DNA from 3 places in the Rhodopseudomonas boonkerdii genome. Region 2 is predicted to be linked to each of the others. Evidence: predicted binding sites of a transcription regulator. Region 2 holds the regulator's gene; each other region holds the start of a gene.
The links. Region 2 encodes HrcA, which represses chaperone genes, less so after heat shock. Its sites were predicted from a motif close to GTTAGCACTCNCNNNNNGNGAGTGCTAAC; they were not measured.
Positions count from the first base shown of each region.

Region 1: E0H22_RS06485 (co-chaperone GroES) is a predicted target of HrcA. The motif match lies at 4,026-4,054, and genes of this name have one in related genera.
Region 3: E0H22_RS17880 (co-chaperone GroES) is a predicted target of HrcA. The motif match lies at 3,861-3,889, and genes of this name have one in related genera.

Region 1 covers NZ_CP036537.1:1,393,946-1,399,676, forward strand. The annotation lists gene E0H22_RS06470 (META domain-containing protein) at 1-258, shown strand, start outside; gene E0H22_RS06475 (hypothetical protein) at 410-1,618, opposite strand; gene groL (chaperonin GroEL) at 1,838-3,490, opposite strand; gene E0H22_RS06485 (co-chaperone GroES) at 3,652-3,948, opposite strand; gene E0H22_RS06490 (hypothetical protein) at 4,318-4,842, shown strand; gene E0H22_RS06495 (MFS transporter) at 4,919-5,731, shown strand, end outside.
Region 2 covers NZ_CP036537.1:316,415-322,145, forward strand. The annotation lists gene hemW (radical SAM family heme chaperone HemW) at 1-1,031, opposite strand, end outside; gene rdgB (RdgB/HAM1 family non-canonical purine NTP pyrophosphatase) at 1,018-1,659, opposite strand; gene rph (ribonuclease PH) at 1,730-2,455, opposite strand; gene hrcA (heat-inducible transcriptional repressor HrcA) at 2,610-3,698, shown strand; gene grpE (nucleotide exchange factor GrpE) at 3,801-4,412, shown strand; gene E0H22_RS01480 (methylated-DNA--[protein]-cysteine S-methyltransferase) at 4,606-5,490, opposite strand; gene E0H22_RS01485 (DUF2244 domain-containing protein) at 5,572-5,731, opposite strand, start outside.
Region 3 covers NZ_CP036537.1:3,885,477-3,891,207, forward strand. The annotation lists gene E0H22_RS17855 (ABC transporter substrate-binding protein) at 1-848, shown strand, start outside; gene E0H22_RS17860 (phosphodiesterase) at 918-1,739, shown strand; gene E0H22_RS17865 (phosphodiesterase) at 1,736-2,584, shown strand; gene E0H22_RS17870 (cupin domain-containing protein) at 2,645-3,178, opposite strand; gene E0H22_RS17875 (usg protein) at 3,281-3,580, opposite strand; gene E0H22_RS17880 (co-chaperone GroES) at 4,019-4,330, shown strand; gene groL (chaperonin GroEL) at 4,373-5,731, shown strand, end outside.

The DNA.
Region 1 (5,731 bases), 1.1 Mb from region 2:
AATCTCGAGATCGGCGATGCCGGTGAGGCGATGGTGGAGCTGTGGTGCAAGGGCGGCAAGGGGCAGTTCTCGGTCGCTGGCAATACGGTGGTATTCGTGCCGGGCGCGATGGCGAACCGCAGTTGCAGCGAGGCGCAAGTGGTGCTGGACGATCAGCTGCTGGCGGATCTGGGCGCGGCCACCAACTGGCAGCGGCGCGGCGATGTGGTGACCTTCATCGGCCCGAAGACGCTGCGGTTTCGGTTGAATACGAATTAAGGTCCGCATGCCCTGTCATCGCCCGGCTCGACCGGGCGATCCAGTAGGCACTGTCAGTTGTGTTAGGTCAGATCGGTCGCCGTATACTGGATCACCCGCTCGAAGCGCGCAATTGCGCGCCAGGGGGGGTGATGACAGGCGAGAGTGAAATTCACTTCCACCCCGTCTTCTCCGTATCCCAGCGCTGCGCCTTGAATTCCGCAGCCACGGCCGCCACCGCGCCGTTATCGTCGCGCGGGTCGCTCTCCTCATCCGTGGCCGGCGCTTCCGCCAGCGCCAGCTTCGCGCCCGATGCCTCGTCCACCGTGGTTACCGATGGCGTCGAGATCCACAGGATCATCTTGTCGGTCGCGCCGGGTTTGTCCGGCGACGCCACGGCACTCACCTCGACATTCTCCGTCAGCTCGAGTGCCGGCATCACCTGGCTCGGTCGCCTGAAGCTCAGCTTCAGCTTGCCGGTTTCCTCGTCCCATGACGTTGCGGACGGCTTCGCGCCCATGGTCTTGGCGAGGACGGCAGAAAGGGTGCTCGCCAGCCTGTTGCGGTCGATCTTGTCGCCGCTCTTCCAGGGGGCTGCATCGAAGCGCACAGTGCGCTCCATGTCGATCGCTCCCGCCGTCCAGCCGGCATTGACGACACCGGGATAGGTCTTCGCCTTGGCGACGAACTCCGCGGCGCGTTCCGGATCGACCGAGAGATTGATCACCTGCTCGCCCGCGCGCAGCGCGTCGCAGCTCACCGAGAGGCTGGAGAGCGATACTTCCACGCTCTGACCACGCAGCGAGCGCACGAAGTCGAGCGCCGCCTCCAGCTTGATCTTCACCGCGACGGATTCCGGGGAGACTTCCGTAAAATCCTGCGGCGCAGATGCGATGCTCTCCTCGTTCGCCTGGTTTTCCTGAAACTCTTTCTCGCTCTGGTCGGCGTTGTCCGCTGATGTCAGGCTGGTGGTGGTCTGGCCGATGGTGACCTGTCCCTTGAACTCGAACGTGTCGCCGGTCGGCCGGCGGTTGATCTTCACCGTCACCGGCAATTTGTCGATCTGCGTCTGCGTCGCGCCCGACAGGGTCCCGCCGTTCACCGTGAGATTGGCGACGAAGCGGTCCTTGCGATCGGTGGCCTTGTCGGCGGGATAGCAGACGTCCAGCGTTGCCGCCGTCACGGTCTTGCCCTGCCGTGTCTCCTTCAGGATCACGTCGGCATTGCCATCCATCAATCCGTCGATGGAAGTGAAGTAGCGCACTTCGGAGCCAATCACCTGGTTCTTCGGTGCCGCCTTCATCTGTGCTGCAGCAAGGTTGATGGTTGCGAGGGATGCCGTTGCAGCGAGGCCGAGCAGGCCGAATTGAAGCGCGCGCATGGAAAAGCCTTTGGACGTGTCTGAAATATCGACGCGGGTGACGATTCTGGTCGCGTCAGATTATCCGCGGATTGAATCAGAACTATGCCGGGCGGGGAAGGCCTTGGGGTGAAGCTCTTCTTCACTCTCCTCTCCCCCACTCCACCGGGGAGAGGTGAAAAAGAAGGCCGCCCGGAGGCGGCCTTCGATGTCGTGAGTGATGGTGCGAAAGCGCCGGGCTTAGAAGCCCATGCCGCCCATACCGCCCATGCCACCCATTCCGCCGCCGCCCGGCATCGCCGGGGCGGCTTCCTTCGGCAGCTCGGCGACCATGGCTTCGGTGGTCACCAGCAGGCCGGCCACCGAGGCGGCATCCTGCAGTGCGGTGCGCACGACCTTGGCGGGGTCGATGATGCCCTTGGCGACGAGGTCGACATAGACTTCGTTCTGGGCGTCGAAGCCGAAGGTCTCCGACTTCTCGTCGAGGATCTTGCCGACGACGATCGAGCCTTCGACACCGGCGTTCTCGGCGATCTGGCGCAATGGTGCTTCCAGCGCCTTCAGCACGATGTTGATGCCGGCCTGCACATCCGCATTGGCGTTGGTGATCTTGCCAACGGCCTTCTTGGCGCGGAGCAGGGCGGTGCCGCCGCCGGGGACGATGCCTTCCTGAACTGCCGCACGGGTGGCGTTCAGCGCGTCATCCACGCGGTCCTTCTTTTCCTTCACCTCGACCTCGGTCGCGCCGCCGACCTTGATGACGGCCACGCCGCCGGCCAGCTTGGCCAGACGCTCCTGCAGCTTCTCGCGGTCGTAGTCCGAGGTGGTTTCCTCGATCTGCGCCTTGATCTGGCCGACGCGGGCCTCGATGGCCGGCTTCTTGCCAGCGCCGCCCACGACGGTGGTGTTTTCCTTGTCGATCACCACCTTCTTGGCGCGGCCGAGCATCGCCAGCGTGACGCTTTCCAGCTTCATGCCGAGATCTTCCGACACCAGCTGGCCGCCGGTCAGGATCGCGATGTCTTCCAGCATGGCCTTGCGGCGATCGCCGAAGCCCGGCGCCTTGACGGCCGCAACCTTGAGGCCGCCGCGCAGGCGGTTGACGACGAGGGTGGCGAGGGCTTCGCCTTCCACGTCTTCCGAGATGATCAGCAGCGGCTTGGTCGACTGCACCACGGCTTCCAGCACCGGGAGCATCGCCTGCAGGCTGGAGATCTTCTTCTCGACGAGCAGGATGTACGCGTCATCCAGCTCGGCGGTCATCTTCTCGGCATTGGTCACGAAGTAGGGCGACAGATAGCCGCGATCGAACTTCATGCCCTCGACGATGTCGACTTCGGTCTCGAGCGACTTGTTCTCTTCGACAGTGATGACGCCTTCATTGCCGACCTTCTGCATCGCCTGGGCGATCATCTTGCCGATGGCGGCATCGCCATTGGCCGAGATGGTGCCGACCTGGGCGACTTCGGCGGACGAGGCGACCGGCTTCGCGCGCTTCTCGATGTCCTTGATGACGGCGGCGACGGCGATGTCGATGCCACGCTTGAGGTCCATCGGGTTCATGCCGGCGGCAACCGACTTGGCGCCTTCACGGACGATCGCCTGGGCGAGCACGGTGGAGGTGGTGGTGCCGTCGCCGGCATTGTCGTTGGTCTTCGAGGCGACTTCGCGCAGCATCTGTGCGCCCATGTTCTCGAACTTGTCCTCGAGCTCGATCTCCTTGGCGACGGTGACGCCGTCCTTGGTGATGCGCGGGGCGCCGAACGATTTCTCGATCACGACGTTGCGGCCCTTCGGACCGAGCGTGACCTTGACGGCGTTGGCGAGGATGTCGACGCCGCGCAGCATGCGGTCGCGTGCGTCGCCGGCGAATTTAACGTCTTTGGCTGCCATGTGATGGTGCTCCTGGGTATGAACCCTCACCCTGAGGAGCGGGCACTTGCCCGCGTCTCGAAGGGTGAGCTGATGGGGAATTGTCTGTGGTCCATCCTTCGAGACGGCGGCTGTGCCGCCTCCTCAGGGTGAGGACCGAGTTTGGGGGGAGAGTATGTGGGTTAGCCCACCACGCCCATGATGTCCGACTCCTTCATGATGAGGAGTTCTTCGCCGTCGAGCTTGATCTCGGTGCCCGACCACTTGCCGAACAGCACCTTGTCGCCGACCTTGATGTCGATCGGGATCAGCTTGCCGGCTTCGTCGCGGCCGCCCGGTCCCACGGCAATCACTTCGCCCTCGGAGGGCTTTTCCTTGGCGCTGTCGGGGATGATGATGCCGCCCTTGGTCTTTTCGTCGGCGGTGATGCGCTTGACGACGATGCGGTCGTGCAGCGGACGGAACTTGGTCTTGGCCATAGGGAAATCCTCGGGTTGGTTGTAGAATGCACGGCCTCGGCGAGGGCGATGGCGCGTCCGGCACGGTGGGTGCCGGGCTTAGCAATCTCTCGCCGAGAGTGCTAATCGGGCGGCTCGGGGATATGGCCGAACGCCGGATGAGTCAAGCAAGGCCGCATTGGCGCCATGCCGTAACCCTCGGAGGCGATAAAGAGGGTTAAGGCCTTGGTGAGGCCAATATGGGATGGTCTGGAAACCATGTTGGCGTAACGCCATCATGACACCGGGGTCTCCGGGATCCTGCGGTCATGACAGGGGCCGTTGCTTCGACAGGTTTTTTACGCTTCGCTGCTTGGGACGGGCAGTCGGGGATGTTGCTCAGGGGATGATATGATCAAGTCACGCTACGCCCGCCCGGTCGCCAATCTGGCGATCGTCTCTGCCACGGCCTTGCTGCTCGGGGCGTGTTCGACGGGCGGTTTCAGCGGTTTCAGCTTCGGCAATTCCGAACCGCCGCCGCCGGCCGAACCGCCGCCGGCGCCAGAAATGCCGGCCTCCATCCGTTCGGAAGAGATCGTCGGCCGCTGGGGCCTCGCCTCCTACATGAATCCGGCCGACCGCGTCCGCACCGAGAATGCCGCCCGCGGCCAGTGCAAGAACCCTTACATCATCGGCGCCGGCCCGACCGGAGGCGTCATGATGCATCTCGCCGACGAGGCGACCCCGCAGGAGCTGCGCCTCAAGGGCTCGCCGAGCGGCAAGAATTATATCGGCCCGCCCGGCCCCGCCGGCAATCCGCAGGACCGCGAGATCGTCTCCTTCGATGGCCGGATTCTGGTGACCAAGTTCATCGACAAGGATGCCGCCGTTCGTTACGGTAACATGGTCTATGTCCGCTGCGCGCCAAGGGCGTAAGTTCTTCTGAAAGATCGGCGGCTTTCCCCTTCTCCCTCCCCCGCAAGAGCGGGAGAGGGAACACCGCTGGTGAAGCATGACCGCATGGCGCGACCTCGTTTTCGGACCGGGCCGCGCCGTTGTCGTTCTGGCGCTCACGCAGATCCTCACTTGGGGAATCCTGATCTACCCACCCGTACTGACTATGCCGCTTCTGACTGCGGCCCATGGCTGGTCGCTGGCGTTCGGTATGGCCGGCTTCACCCTTGGCCTCGTCACGTCGGGCCTGCTGTCGCCTTATGTGGGCGGCCTGATCGATCGTCACGGCGGCAATGTGGTGATGGCCTCCGGCGCGCTTGCCGGCGCGCTCGGCCTCGCCCTGATGCCCGTCGCCATGCATCCCGTCGCCTATTTCGCCTGCTGGCTGCTGCTCGGCACGGCGATGGCCACCAATCTCTATGACCCCGCCTTCGCCACGCTGACCCGTATCTTCGGCGCCAATGCGCGCCGGCAGATCACTTTCGTCACCTTTGCCGGCGGTTTTGCCTCCACCGTCGGCTGGCCGGCGACGCATCTGTTGCTCGCCAAACTCGGCTGGCAGGGGACGTATCTGACCTTCGCCGCGGTATTCGCCTTCGTCGTCGCCCCGCTGCACGCGTTCGCACTGCCGCGTCATGTTGCGGACATGCCGGTTTCGGTCCCGCAGACCGCCGCCGCGCCGGCGCAAGCCTTCCTGCCGCCGGCTGGAGCGGCATTCCTGCTGCTCGCCACCGCTTTCGCTCTCTACAGTTTCATTCTGTCCGGCGTCACCTCGAACCTGCTCGCGCTGCTCGATCGTGGTGGCCTTGGCGCCGCCGAGGCGGTGGCGGTCGGCGCCATGTTCGGCCCCGCCCAGGTCGCCTCGCGCCTT
Region 2 (5,731 bases):
CGGCCCGATAACGCCTCGTAGCGCGCAGGGTCGATGCCCTCGACCAGTCGCAATCCCATCAGAAGATACTCGTCGGCGCGTTCCTCGCTGTTGAGGTTTTCGTCCAGCGTGACGCCATGGCCATTGGCCTCGACACGCATCAGCCAGGCTTCGGGTCGTTTCTCGGTGGATGTTGCGTGCCTGACACCGTCGATATCGATGCGTCCATGCGCACCGGGGCCAATGCCGGCATATTCCTGGCCGCGCCAATAGACGAGATTGTGCCGGCACTCCGCGCCCGGCCGCGCGTGATTCGAGATTTCGTAGGACGGCAGGCCATGCTGCGCGCAGACCTCTTGCGTCACGTCGTAGAGGACGCGTGCGAGGCCTTCCTCCGGCGTCTTCAGTTTGCCTGCGGCATGCAGACCGAAGAACGGCGTGCCTTCCTCGATGGTGAGCTGGTACAGCGACAGATGTTCGGCTGCTTCGGAGATCGCGAGCTTGAGTTCGTCTGTCCACATCTCCGGTGTCTGGTCGGGGCGCGCGTAGATCAGATCGAACGAGTAGCGATCGAAGGCGCTGCGCGCGATCGCGACAGCATCAAGCGCCTCGCGCGCGCTGTGCAAGCGTCCCAGCGATTTCAGCGAGGCATCGTCGAGCGCCTGTACGCCGAGCGAGACGCGATTGACGCCGGCGGCGCGATAGCCGTGAAAGCGCGTTGCATCCACCGAGGTGGGGTTGGCTTCCATTGAAACTTCGACGGTCGAATCAACGGTCCAATATTTCGCGATCGAGTCGAGAATGGAGCCGACCGTCTGCGGTTGCATCAGCGACGGTGTGCCGCCGCCGAGAAAGATCGAGGTCACCGTGCGCCCCGGAATCCGTGCGGCGGTCGTTTCGATCTCGCGCGCAAAGGCGCTGGCGAAGCGCTCTTCATCGATTTGCTGATGCCGCACATGGCTGTTGAAGTCGCAGTACGGACACTTCGACAGGCAAAACGGCCAATGCACATAGACGCCGAAAGCGTCCTGTCGTGCGTCAGCGTTGCTCAAGGCAGATCTCCGCGAGTTTCACGAAAGCCTTGGCGCGATGCGACAGGCCCTGTCCCAGCGGTGGCAGGCCGTGCTTCTCCACTGCCGTCATCTCGCCATAGGTGCGCTCGTGACCGTCGGGCAGAAAGGCCGGATCGTAGCCGAATCCGGCCGTGCCCCGTGGCGGCCAGACCAGCGTGCCATGGGCATGGGCCTCGACCTCCTCGAGATGACCGTCGGGCCATGCCACGCACAATGCCGAGACGAAATGCGCCTTGCGTTTGTCGGGTGTCGTCGCGCCGCGCTCCTGCAGCAGGCGCTCGATGCGTGTCATCGCCGCGTTGAAATCCTTGGCTGCGCCGGCCCAGCGGGCCGAATAGATGCCGGGGGCGCCGTCGAGCGCATCAACCACGAGGCCGGAATCGTCGGCAAAAGCGGGAAGCTGCGCGACATTGGCCGCAGCGATCGCCTTGATTGCGGCATTGGCCTTGAAGGTGTCGCCTGTTTCATCGGGCTCGGCGAGGCCGAGTTCGCCCGCCGACACAGCCTCGATACCATAGGGCGCCAGCAGATCGCGCATTTCGGCAAGTTTGCCGGGGTTATGCGTGGCGATCACGAGCTTGCCGGTGATTCGACGATGTTGAGTCATGGAGAAGTATAACCGATTTCATGCCGTCGTTCCGGGTTCGCGCCTTGCGCGCCCCGGAACGACGCAGTTATTAGGCTACCGCCACCTTCTGCAGTTCCACCAGCCTGCCGACGCCTTTTTGCGCCAGCGCCATCAGCGCCAGCAGCTCGTCCTGCGTAAACGGCTCTTTCTCCGCGGTTCCCTGGATCTCGATGATGCGGCCGTCGCCCGTCATGACGAAATTCGCATCCGTATCCGCTTCGGAATCCTCGGCATAATCGAGATCGAGCACCGGCGTGCCCTGATAGATGCCGCAGGAGATCGCCGCGATGTTGGTGCGCAGTACCTTGTCCGCCACGTCCTTTTTGAACATGTTGCGGCTCTTCATCCAGCCAATGCAGTCGGCCAGCGCCACCCAGGCGCCGGTGATCGAAGCCGTGCGGGTGCCGCCGTCGGCCTGGATCACATCGCAATCGATGGTGATCTGGCGCTCGCCCAGCGCTTCAAGGTCGACCGCCGCGCGCAGCGAGCGGCCGATCAGGCGCTGGATCTCGACGGTGCGGCCGCCCTGTTTACCGCTGGCTGCTTCGCGGCGCGTGCGTTCCAGGGTGGCGCGCGGCAGCATGCCATACTCGGCGGTGACCCAGCCGCGGCCTTGCCCCTTCAGCCACGGCGGCAGGCGCTCTTCCAGCGTGGCGGTGACCAGCACATGGGTGTCGCCGAACTTCACCATGCACGAGCCTTCGGCATATTTGACGATGCCGCGCTCCAGCGAGACAGCGCGCAGTTCATCGGGCGCACGACGGCTTGGCCGCATGAGAAAAATCCTTCCGGGTGTTCTGATAATGTATATCGCGGCGCTTTTAGGCGGGCTGGGCTGCAGCGGCAAGGGTGCGCCGGTTCCGATGCCGGAAGGAGCTTGAATCCGGCCGTCTGTGACGACAAATTGAGTGCAATCAAGGAGTGCTTGAGTGGCGCATCACGATCCGATTGGCCTGATTTCGCCACGAGCCGGGCTCGCGCAGCTCAATGAGAGGTCGCGGGAGATTTTTAGACAAATCGTCGAAAGCTACCTTGCCACCGGCGAGCCGGTCGGCTCGCGCAACATTTCGCGCCTGATTACCGTGCCGCTGTCGCCGGCCTCGGTCCGCAATGTGATGTCGGATCTCGAACAGCTTGGCCTGATCTATGCGCCGCATACCTCGGCCGGCCGGTTGCCCACGGAACTCGGCCTTCGCTTTTTCGTCGATGCGCTGATGCAGGTCGGCGATATTACCGAGCCGGAACGGGCCTCGATCCAGCAGCAGCTTGCCTCCGTCGGCCGCTCGCAATCGGTGGAAGCCGCCATCGGCGAGGCGCTGACGCAGCTCTCCGGCCTCAGCCGCGCCGCCGCGGTGGTGCTCACGGCGAAATCCAATGTCCGTCTGAAACACATCGAATTCGTCCGTCTGGAGCCGGAAAAGGCGCTGGTGGTGCTGGTCGCGGAAGACGGACAGGTTGAAAATCGTGTGCTGACGCTGCAGCCAGGCGTTCCGTCCTCCGCCCTCATCGAGGCCTCCAATTTCCTCAATGCGCGCATTCGTGGCCGCACGCTGGCCGAGGCCCGGCTCGAGCTGGAAACTGCATTGAGTCAGAGCAAGGCCGAGCTCGATCAGCTCACGCAGAAGGTGATCGCAGCCGGCCTCGCCTCATGGTCGGGCGGCAATGGCGACGACCGTCAGCTCATCGTGCGCGGGCAAGCCAATCTGCTGGAAGACCTGCACGCACTCGAGGACCTCGAACGCGTGCGCCTGCTGTTCGAGGACCTCGAAACCAAACGCGAGGTGATCGATCTGCTCGGCCGTGCCGAAAATGCCGAGGGCGTGCGCATCTTCATCGGCTCGGAGAACAAGCTGTTCTCGCTGTCCGGTTCCTCCACCATCATCGCGCCCTATAGCGACGGCGCCGGCCATATCGTTGGCGTGCTGGGCGTGATTGGGCCTACTCGGCTCAATTATGCGCGGGTGATCCCCATGGTGGATTACGCGGCCCGCATCGTCAGCCGCATGCTGGGTGGCTGATCGGCCTCAAAACGGCCCGATCAGCTTGATTTTTGCGCGGCAAACCAACATATCCCGCCCAGCAATCCCATCAATTCGGCGTGTTTTCGAGAAGGCAGTGTCATGACTGAAGCTAACGGGCAGAACGACAACCCAGACAAGACGGCCGAGGCCGCCGAGCCGGTGGTCTCCAAGCCCCAGGTTTCCAAGCCTTATGTGATGCCGGACGATCCGGAGCCGAATTCGGTCGAGGCGTTGACCAAGGAAGTTGCGGATGCGCGCGACAAGATGCTGCGCACGCTGGCCGAGATGGAAAATCTCCGCAAGCGGACCCAGAAGGAAGTCGCTGACGCGCGCACCTATGGGGTATCCAAATTCGCCGGCGACATCGTCGATATCGCCGACAACCTGCAGCGCGCCATCGATGCGGTGCCGGCGGACGCCAAGGCGGCGGCCGATCCCGGCCTGAAGGCGCTGCTCGAAGGTGTCGAACTCACCGAGCGCTCGCTGCTCAACACGCTGGAAAAGCACGGCGTGAAAAAGATCGATCCGACTGGCGAGAAGTTCGATCCAAACTTCCATCAGGCGATGTACGAAGTGCCGGATGCGTCGGTGCCGGCGGGTACCGTGGTTCAGGTCGTGCAGGCCGGCTACACGATCGGCGAGCGCGTGCTGCGTCCGGCCCTGGTCGGTGTGTCGAAAGGCGGCGCCAAGGCCGCGCCGGCGAGCGAGTAAGTCTTAAAACTCGTAATGAGCCGGTACGCTCGAACACCTCTCCCATAGGGAGAGGTCGATCCGGCGAAGCCGGAGCGGGTGAGGGGTTAGGGACCTCTCATTCGGAGCAAGGCCCCTCACCCCTCACCCGTCGCGCGATGCGCGCCGACCTCTCCCCAGCGGGGAGAGGTGATCAGAGCGTCATTGCTCGCATTCAGCCATCCACGCCCACCTGCCCGGCTTCCCAGCCGATCATCGCCTGCTTCCGCGTGATGCCCCAGTGATAGCCCGTGAGCGCGCCGGACTTGCCCATGGCGCGGTGGCACGGCACCACGAAGGAGATCGGGTTGCGTCCCACGGCGCCGCCGACTGCGCGAGAGGCTTTCGGCTTCTCGATCCTGCAGGCGATGTCCGAGTAGCTGACAGCGCGGCCCATGGGAATTTTCAGCAGCGTTTCCCAAACGCGCACCTCGAAATCCGTGCCGATCAGCACCACGCGCAACGGCTGGTCCGGACGCCACAGTTTGGTGTCGAAGATGCGTCGTGCGAGTGGCGCTGTTGCTTCCATGTCCTCGATCAGCGTCGCCGCCGGCCAGCGGCGAGCCATATCGGCGAAGCCTGCTTTTTCCTCGCCGGGATCGGCGAAGGCCAGCCCCGCGAGTCCGCGAGCGCTGGCGATCACGATGGCGGTGCCGAAGGGTGAGGGATGGAAGCCGTAACGCAGCTCCATGCCGGCGCCGCCGGTCTTCCATTCCCCCGGCGACATCGCCTCATGGGTCACGAACAGATCGTGCAGCCGGCCGGGCCCCGACAGTCCTGAGTCGAGCGCCGCATCCAGCACGCTGGCGGAATCGCGCAGCAGCATTTTGGCGTGGTCCAGCGTCAGCGCCTGCATGAAAGCCTTTGGCGTGAGGCCGGCCCAGCGGCGGAACAGATGATGCAATTCGTCGGGCGTCACGCTGGCGGCATCGGCGACGTCCTCGATGCTCGGCTGATCCTTCCATTGTCCGTGCATGAAGCCGATGGCGCGGCGGACGCTGTCGTAGTCGCGCAGGGCCGCATCCCGCAGGCCCGGCTTGACGGAGCGATGATCATTCATCGCAATATCTCTGGCGAGGTTCATCATGCTGCCGGTCTAACTCCGGCAACCTCCCCGAACCACCCGATTCCGGATCAGCCATCACATCACCGGATTGTAGGTCGGGCCGCGTTTGGCTGCCTGCAGCGCTTCAAGCAAGGCACTGAGAAAGCTTGCCTTTTCCTCCGCCCCAAGGAAGCGCGCGATTGAGACTCGGCGACCGCGCGAGACCAGAAACAACTGCTCGATGCCGAATTCGGCA
Region 3 (5,731 bases), 2.1 Mb from region 2:
TCTACGTCAACACCGATCTCGCCAAGAAGGCCGGCGCCGATATCGACAACCTGCCGACCACCTGGGACGGCCTGTTCGACCTCGCCAAGAAGATCCGCGCCACGACGCCGGGCGCCAACGGCATGACCTATGCCTGGGACATCACCGGCAACTGGCTGTGGCAGGCGCCGGTGTTCGCCCGCGGCGGCACCATGCTGAATGCGGACGAGACAAAGGTCGCTTTCAATGGCCCCGAAGGCCAGGCCGCGATCCGCACCATCGCCCGCGTCGTCACCGATGGCGGCATGCCGAATTTCGACCAACCCGCCAGCCGCGCCGCCTTCGCCGCCGGCAAGACCGGCATCCACATCACCTCGACGTCCGACCTGAACAAGATCACCCAGATGATCGGCGACAAGTTTGTGCTGAAGACGCACACTTTCCCCGACGTGATCGCGCCGAATGGCCGCCTGCCTGCCGGCGGCAATGTGGTGATGATCACCGCGAAGGACAAAGCCAAGCGCGACGCGTCCTGGGAAGTCGTCAAGTTCTGGACCGGTCCGAAGGGCGCGGCGATCATGGCCGAGACCACCGGTTACATGCCGCCGAACAAGGTCGCCAACGACACCTATCTCAAGGATTTCTACGTCAAGAACCCGAACAACTACACCGCCGTGAAGCAGCTGCCGCTGCTCACCAAGTGGTACGCCTTCCCCGGCGACAACGGCCTGAAGATCACCGACGTGCTGAAAGATCACCTCAACAGCATCATTTCCGGCGCCCGCACCAAGGAGCCTGAAGCCGTGCTCGCCGACATGACGTCGGACGTGCAGAAGCTGCTGCCGAAGTCGATCGGCGCTGCGAAGTAAGCCTCGTCACGATCCCGGCTGCGGAGCGATACGCGCTCCGCAGCCGCCTTTTCCTCCACGGGCGCCGTCATGAAACTGATCCATCTGAGCGACATCCACCTCACCACGCCGGGCAACACCATCGGCGGCCGCGATCCCCGTGCCAATTTCGAGCGCGCGCTGTCGCACGTCCTTCGCGATCACGCCGATGCCGAACTGATGGTGATCACCGGCGATCTCTCGGACTGGGCCGACCGCGCCGACTATGAATGGTTGAAAGCACGCCTGCAGACCTATCCGATCCCGGTGCGCCTGTGCATCGGCAATCACGACGACCGCGCGGCATTTCTGAGCGTTTTCCCCGAATGCAACGAGGACGGTTTTGCGCAAGGCATGAAGGACATCGCAGCTGGCCGCTGCCTGTTCCTCGACACCTGGGGACCGGAAAGCCACGCCGGTTTCTATTGCGAGGCGCGGCAGGAATGGCTGGAGCAGAAGTTGTCGGAGAGCGACGGCCCGTTCTTCCTGTTCATGCACCACAATCCGATCCCGACCTATCTGCCGCCAATGGACAAGATCGGCCTGACCGATGATGACGCCTTCCGCCGCATCGTCGCGCGTCACCGCTACAAGATCCGTCACATCTTCTTCGGCCACCGCCACATCCCCATGGCCGGTTCGACCGCTGGCGTGCCGACCACCTCGCTGCGCGGCACCAACCATGCGAGCTATGTGAACTTTGCCGAGACCCAAATACTGCTCGGCTCGGACCTGCCGGAATCCTACGGCGTGGCCTTCATCGGCCCCGACTATGTCACCGTCCACATGGTCGAGTTCGGCTATCAGGGTACGGTCCGCTCCGGTGGCTCGCCGGACTACAAGGCCTGGGACCGGGAGACGATGCAGCGATGAAATTCGTCATTCTCACCGACACGCATTTCGTCCCCGCCGGCCGCAAACTGTATGGGCTCGATCCGGCCGCGCGCCTTGCGATCGCCGTGGACACCATCAATGCAACGCACCGAGACATCGCTTTCGTCATCGTCACCGGCGATCTCGCCCATTGGGGTGAGCAAGGCGCTTATGAAAGCCTCGCGGCGCAGCTCGGCCGTCTCGATGCGCCTGTCATCCTGATGCTGGGCAACCACGACAAGCGCGATGCTTTTCGCGCTGTCTTCCCGCAAGCAGATCGCGACGACCACGGCTTCGTGCAGAAGATGCGCGTCACCGATGCTGCCACGATCGTCACAATGGACACGCTGAACGAGGACACACCGGATCATGCCGGTATCCTCTGCGGCGCGCGGCTGAAGTTCCTGGAAAACGCCCTCACCTCGGCGCCGACCGACCGGCCGCTGCTGCTATTCCAGCATCATCCGCCCTTCGACAGCGGCCTACGCTACATGGATACGATCAAGCTCGCCAATGGCGAGGACGAATGGAAGGTCATCGCGCGCACGCGCAAGCCGGATTATCTGTTCATGGGGCATCTGCATCGCCCCATTGCTGGCACCTGGCGCGGCATCCCGTTTCATATCCAGCGCGCGCTGACTCATCAGGTGGCGTTTGACTTCGAGGCGCAAGGCCACATCCCCGGCACCCATGAGGCGCCGGACTATAGCTTCGTTTCGGTGGCTGACGGCAATGTTGTCATCCACCATTGTTCTTTCCTTTACGACGGGCCAAACTTCTCGCTGCATGATGCAGAGGCGCAGGCGGCGCAATCATTGGAAGAACTCAGCCGTAGAACAGATTAGCGAAGCGTAATCCGCCAACCAAATACAAACGCTGAAACGCTGCGGTGGATTAAGGCCGTGTCAGCCCTTAACTTCCACGGTCTTGAACTGCGCCGGCAGGATCACTTCGAGCAATTCGCAATTGTCGGAATAGTCGCGGATCAGGTGCTTGATACGCGGCGGCTGGGTCCAGCACGACCCCTGTCGCATGGTCTGCTCGCCGACGCCGTCCATATACGTCTTCACCCAGCCATTCAGCACATAGACGAGCTGAAATTCGGCATCGTGATAATGCAGTTTTGATACTTCTTTCGGATCGCACGGTCCGATCAGCCGAATCACATGGGCCTGCGCGAGCCCGTCGGTCGCCGCGGCAACGCCAAGATCGCGATACTTCGCATAAGCGCGCAGGCCCGACTCGAAATCTTCCTCACGATAGTGGCTGACCGCAGCGCGCTGCTTGCGCCGCTTGGCGGGTACCGGCTCGGCCGTCGTCTTTTTCCCCGTTACCTTGGTAGCCCTTGCGGCACCGACCTTCCGGATCGTTTTCTTGACCAGTGTCCGGTTCGCGACTTTCCTCGCGGTGCCATTTGACGCTCGCTTTTGCTTCGCCATGACGTGCTTCCCAGGCGCCAACCGAACAGCGGTTAGCGCGCGCCGCGCAAACTATCTGTAGTTCACCGGAGCGGCAATTTATCAGGACTGTTGAGTCATCAACTAGTGCAACCGGAAGACGCCGTCGACTGCGCGAATTTCAGCAGGCTTGATCAACTTTGAATGTGCGACGGTAACCGAGAATAGCGGTCCGTCGAGCGAGCGCTGCCAGAAATCGAGAAAATCGTTCAGCGCCGGAAATTTCGGGAAAACATCGTAGCTCTGCCAGAGATAACTCTGCAGCAGCGCCGGATGATCGGGCATCCGATACAGGATCTGCGCCGTCGTCAGTCCGTAACCCAGCACCTGCTTCCGGAAGTCCTCGGAAGCCTTACTCCCCGCAACCAGATCGATCGCTGCCATGATGGTCTCCATGGACAGAGCGCAGTCGGCCAAGTGGTTTTCCGGTCGTGCTGTCGAACCTCGCTCTGCTCTCTCCAAAAGAACCGCACCATCCCGCCCACTATCGGGCCGCGAACCGGATCCCACTTCACTTGAGACGGCGCGATGCATGAATCGTGACGCAAGCACTGTGCCGATCCCATGCCTAAAAGTTTAACGATCTGTAAAAATCCAATTTCGGCAGTGGGTTAGCCACAGCGGTTCACAGGTTGCAGCCGTGCCTTTGATACCGTTTAACCAAATTGGCACCCGTCACATTTGAGTGCCAAAAAATTTGATAGACACCCTTGCCCGTCGGGAACGATCGGCCTATCTCCGCACAAGTCGCGCTGGCACTTGAGGCCCGCGATTGCCAATCTCTGGAATTGGTAAGTAATCGCAGAAACTTAGGAGGACTGCATGAAATTCCGTCCGCTTCACGACCGCGTCGTGGTCAAGCGCATCGACGCCGAAGAGAAGTCTGCTGGCGGCATCATCATCCCGGACAGCGCCAAGGAGAAGCCCTCTCAGGGCGAGATCGTCTCCGTCGGTCCCGGCGGCCGCGATGAGGCCGGCAAGCTGGTCCCGCTCGACGTCAAGGTCGGCGAGCGCGTGCTGTTCGGCAAGTGGTCTGGCACGGAAGTGAAGATCGATGGTCAGGATCTCCTGATCATGAAGGAAAGCGACATCATGGGCGTCCTCGAAGGCGCCGCCGCCAAGAAGAAGGCCTGAGCCCTCTTCCCCCTCTCCTGATCATCTGAAGGAAAACCCAACATGGCATCGAAAGAAGTCAAATTCGGCGTAGACGCCCGCGACAAGATGCTGCGCGGCGTGGATATCCTCGCCAACGCAGTGAAGGTTACCCTCGGTCCGAAGGGCCGCAACGTCGTCATCGAGAAGTCGTTCGGCGCGCCGCGCATCACCAAGGACGGCGTCACCGTCGCCAAGGAAATCGAGCTCGACGACAAGTTCGAGAACATGGGCGCCCAGATGGTGCGCGAAGTGGCTTCGAAGTCGGCCGACGCGGCCGGCGACGGCACCACCACCGCCACCGTGCTGGCCCAGGCCATCGTGAAGGAAGGCGCCAAGTCGGTCGCCGCCGGCATGAACCCGATGGACCTGAAGCGCGGCATCGACCTGGCTGTGGAAGCCGTGGTCGCCGATCTGCAGAAGAACTCCAAGAAGGTCACTTCGAACGACGAAATCGCCCAGGTCGGTACGATCTCGGCCAATGGCGACAACGAAATCGGCAAGTTCCTCGCCGACGCCATGAAGAAGGTCGGTAACGAAGGCGTCATCACGGTTGAAGAAGCCAAGTCGCTCGAGACCGAACTCGACGTCGTCGAGGGCATGCAGTTCGATCGCGGCTATATCTCTCCCTACTTCGTCACCAATGCCGACAAGATGCGCGTCGAATTCGACGATGCCTACATCCTGATCAACGAGAAGAAGCTCTCCTCGCTGAACGAGATGCTGCCGCTGCTCGAAGCCGTCGTGCAGACCGGCAAGCCGCTCGTCATCGTCGCTGAAGACGTCGAAGGCGAAGCTCTCGCCACCCTCGTGGTCAACCGTCTGCGTGGCGGCCTCAAGGTTGCTGCCGTCAAGGCTCCGGGCTTCGGCGATCGCCGCAAGGCCATGCTGCAGGACATCGCGATCCTGACCGGCGGCCAGGCGATCTCGGAAGATCTCGGCATCAAGCTCGAAAACGTGACCCTGAACATGCTGGGCCGCGCCAAGAAGGTGATGATCGACAAGGAAAACTCCACCATCGTCAACGGCGCCGGCAAGAAGGCCGACATCGATGCCCGCGTGGCGCAGATCAAGGCGCAGATCGAAGAGACCACTTCGGACTACGACCGTGAGAAGCTGCAGGAGCGTCTCGCCAAGCTGGCTGGCGGCGTTGCCGTCATCCGCGTCGGCGGCGCGACCGAAGTCGAAGTGAAGGAGCGCAAGGACCGCGTTGATGACGCGATGCATGCGACCCGCGCTGCGGTTGAAGAAGGCATCGTCCCCGGCGGCGGCGTCGCTCTGCTCCGCGCTTCCGAACAGCTGAAGAACATCAAGACCAAGAACGACGACCAGAAGACCGGCGTCGAGATCGTCCGCAAGGCCCTGTCGGCTCCGGCCCGCCAG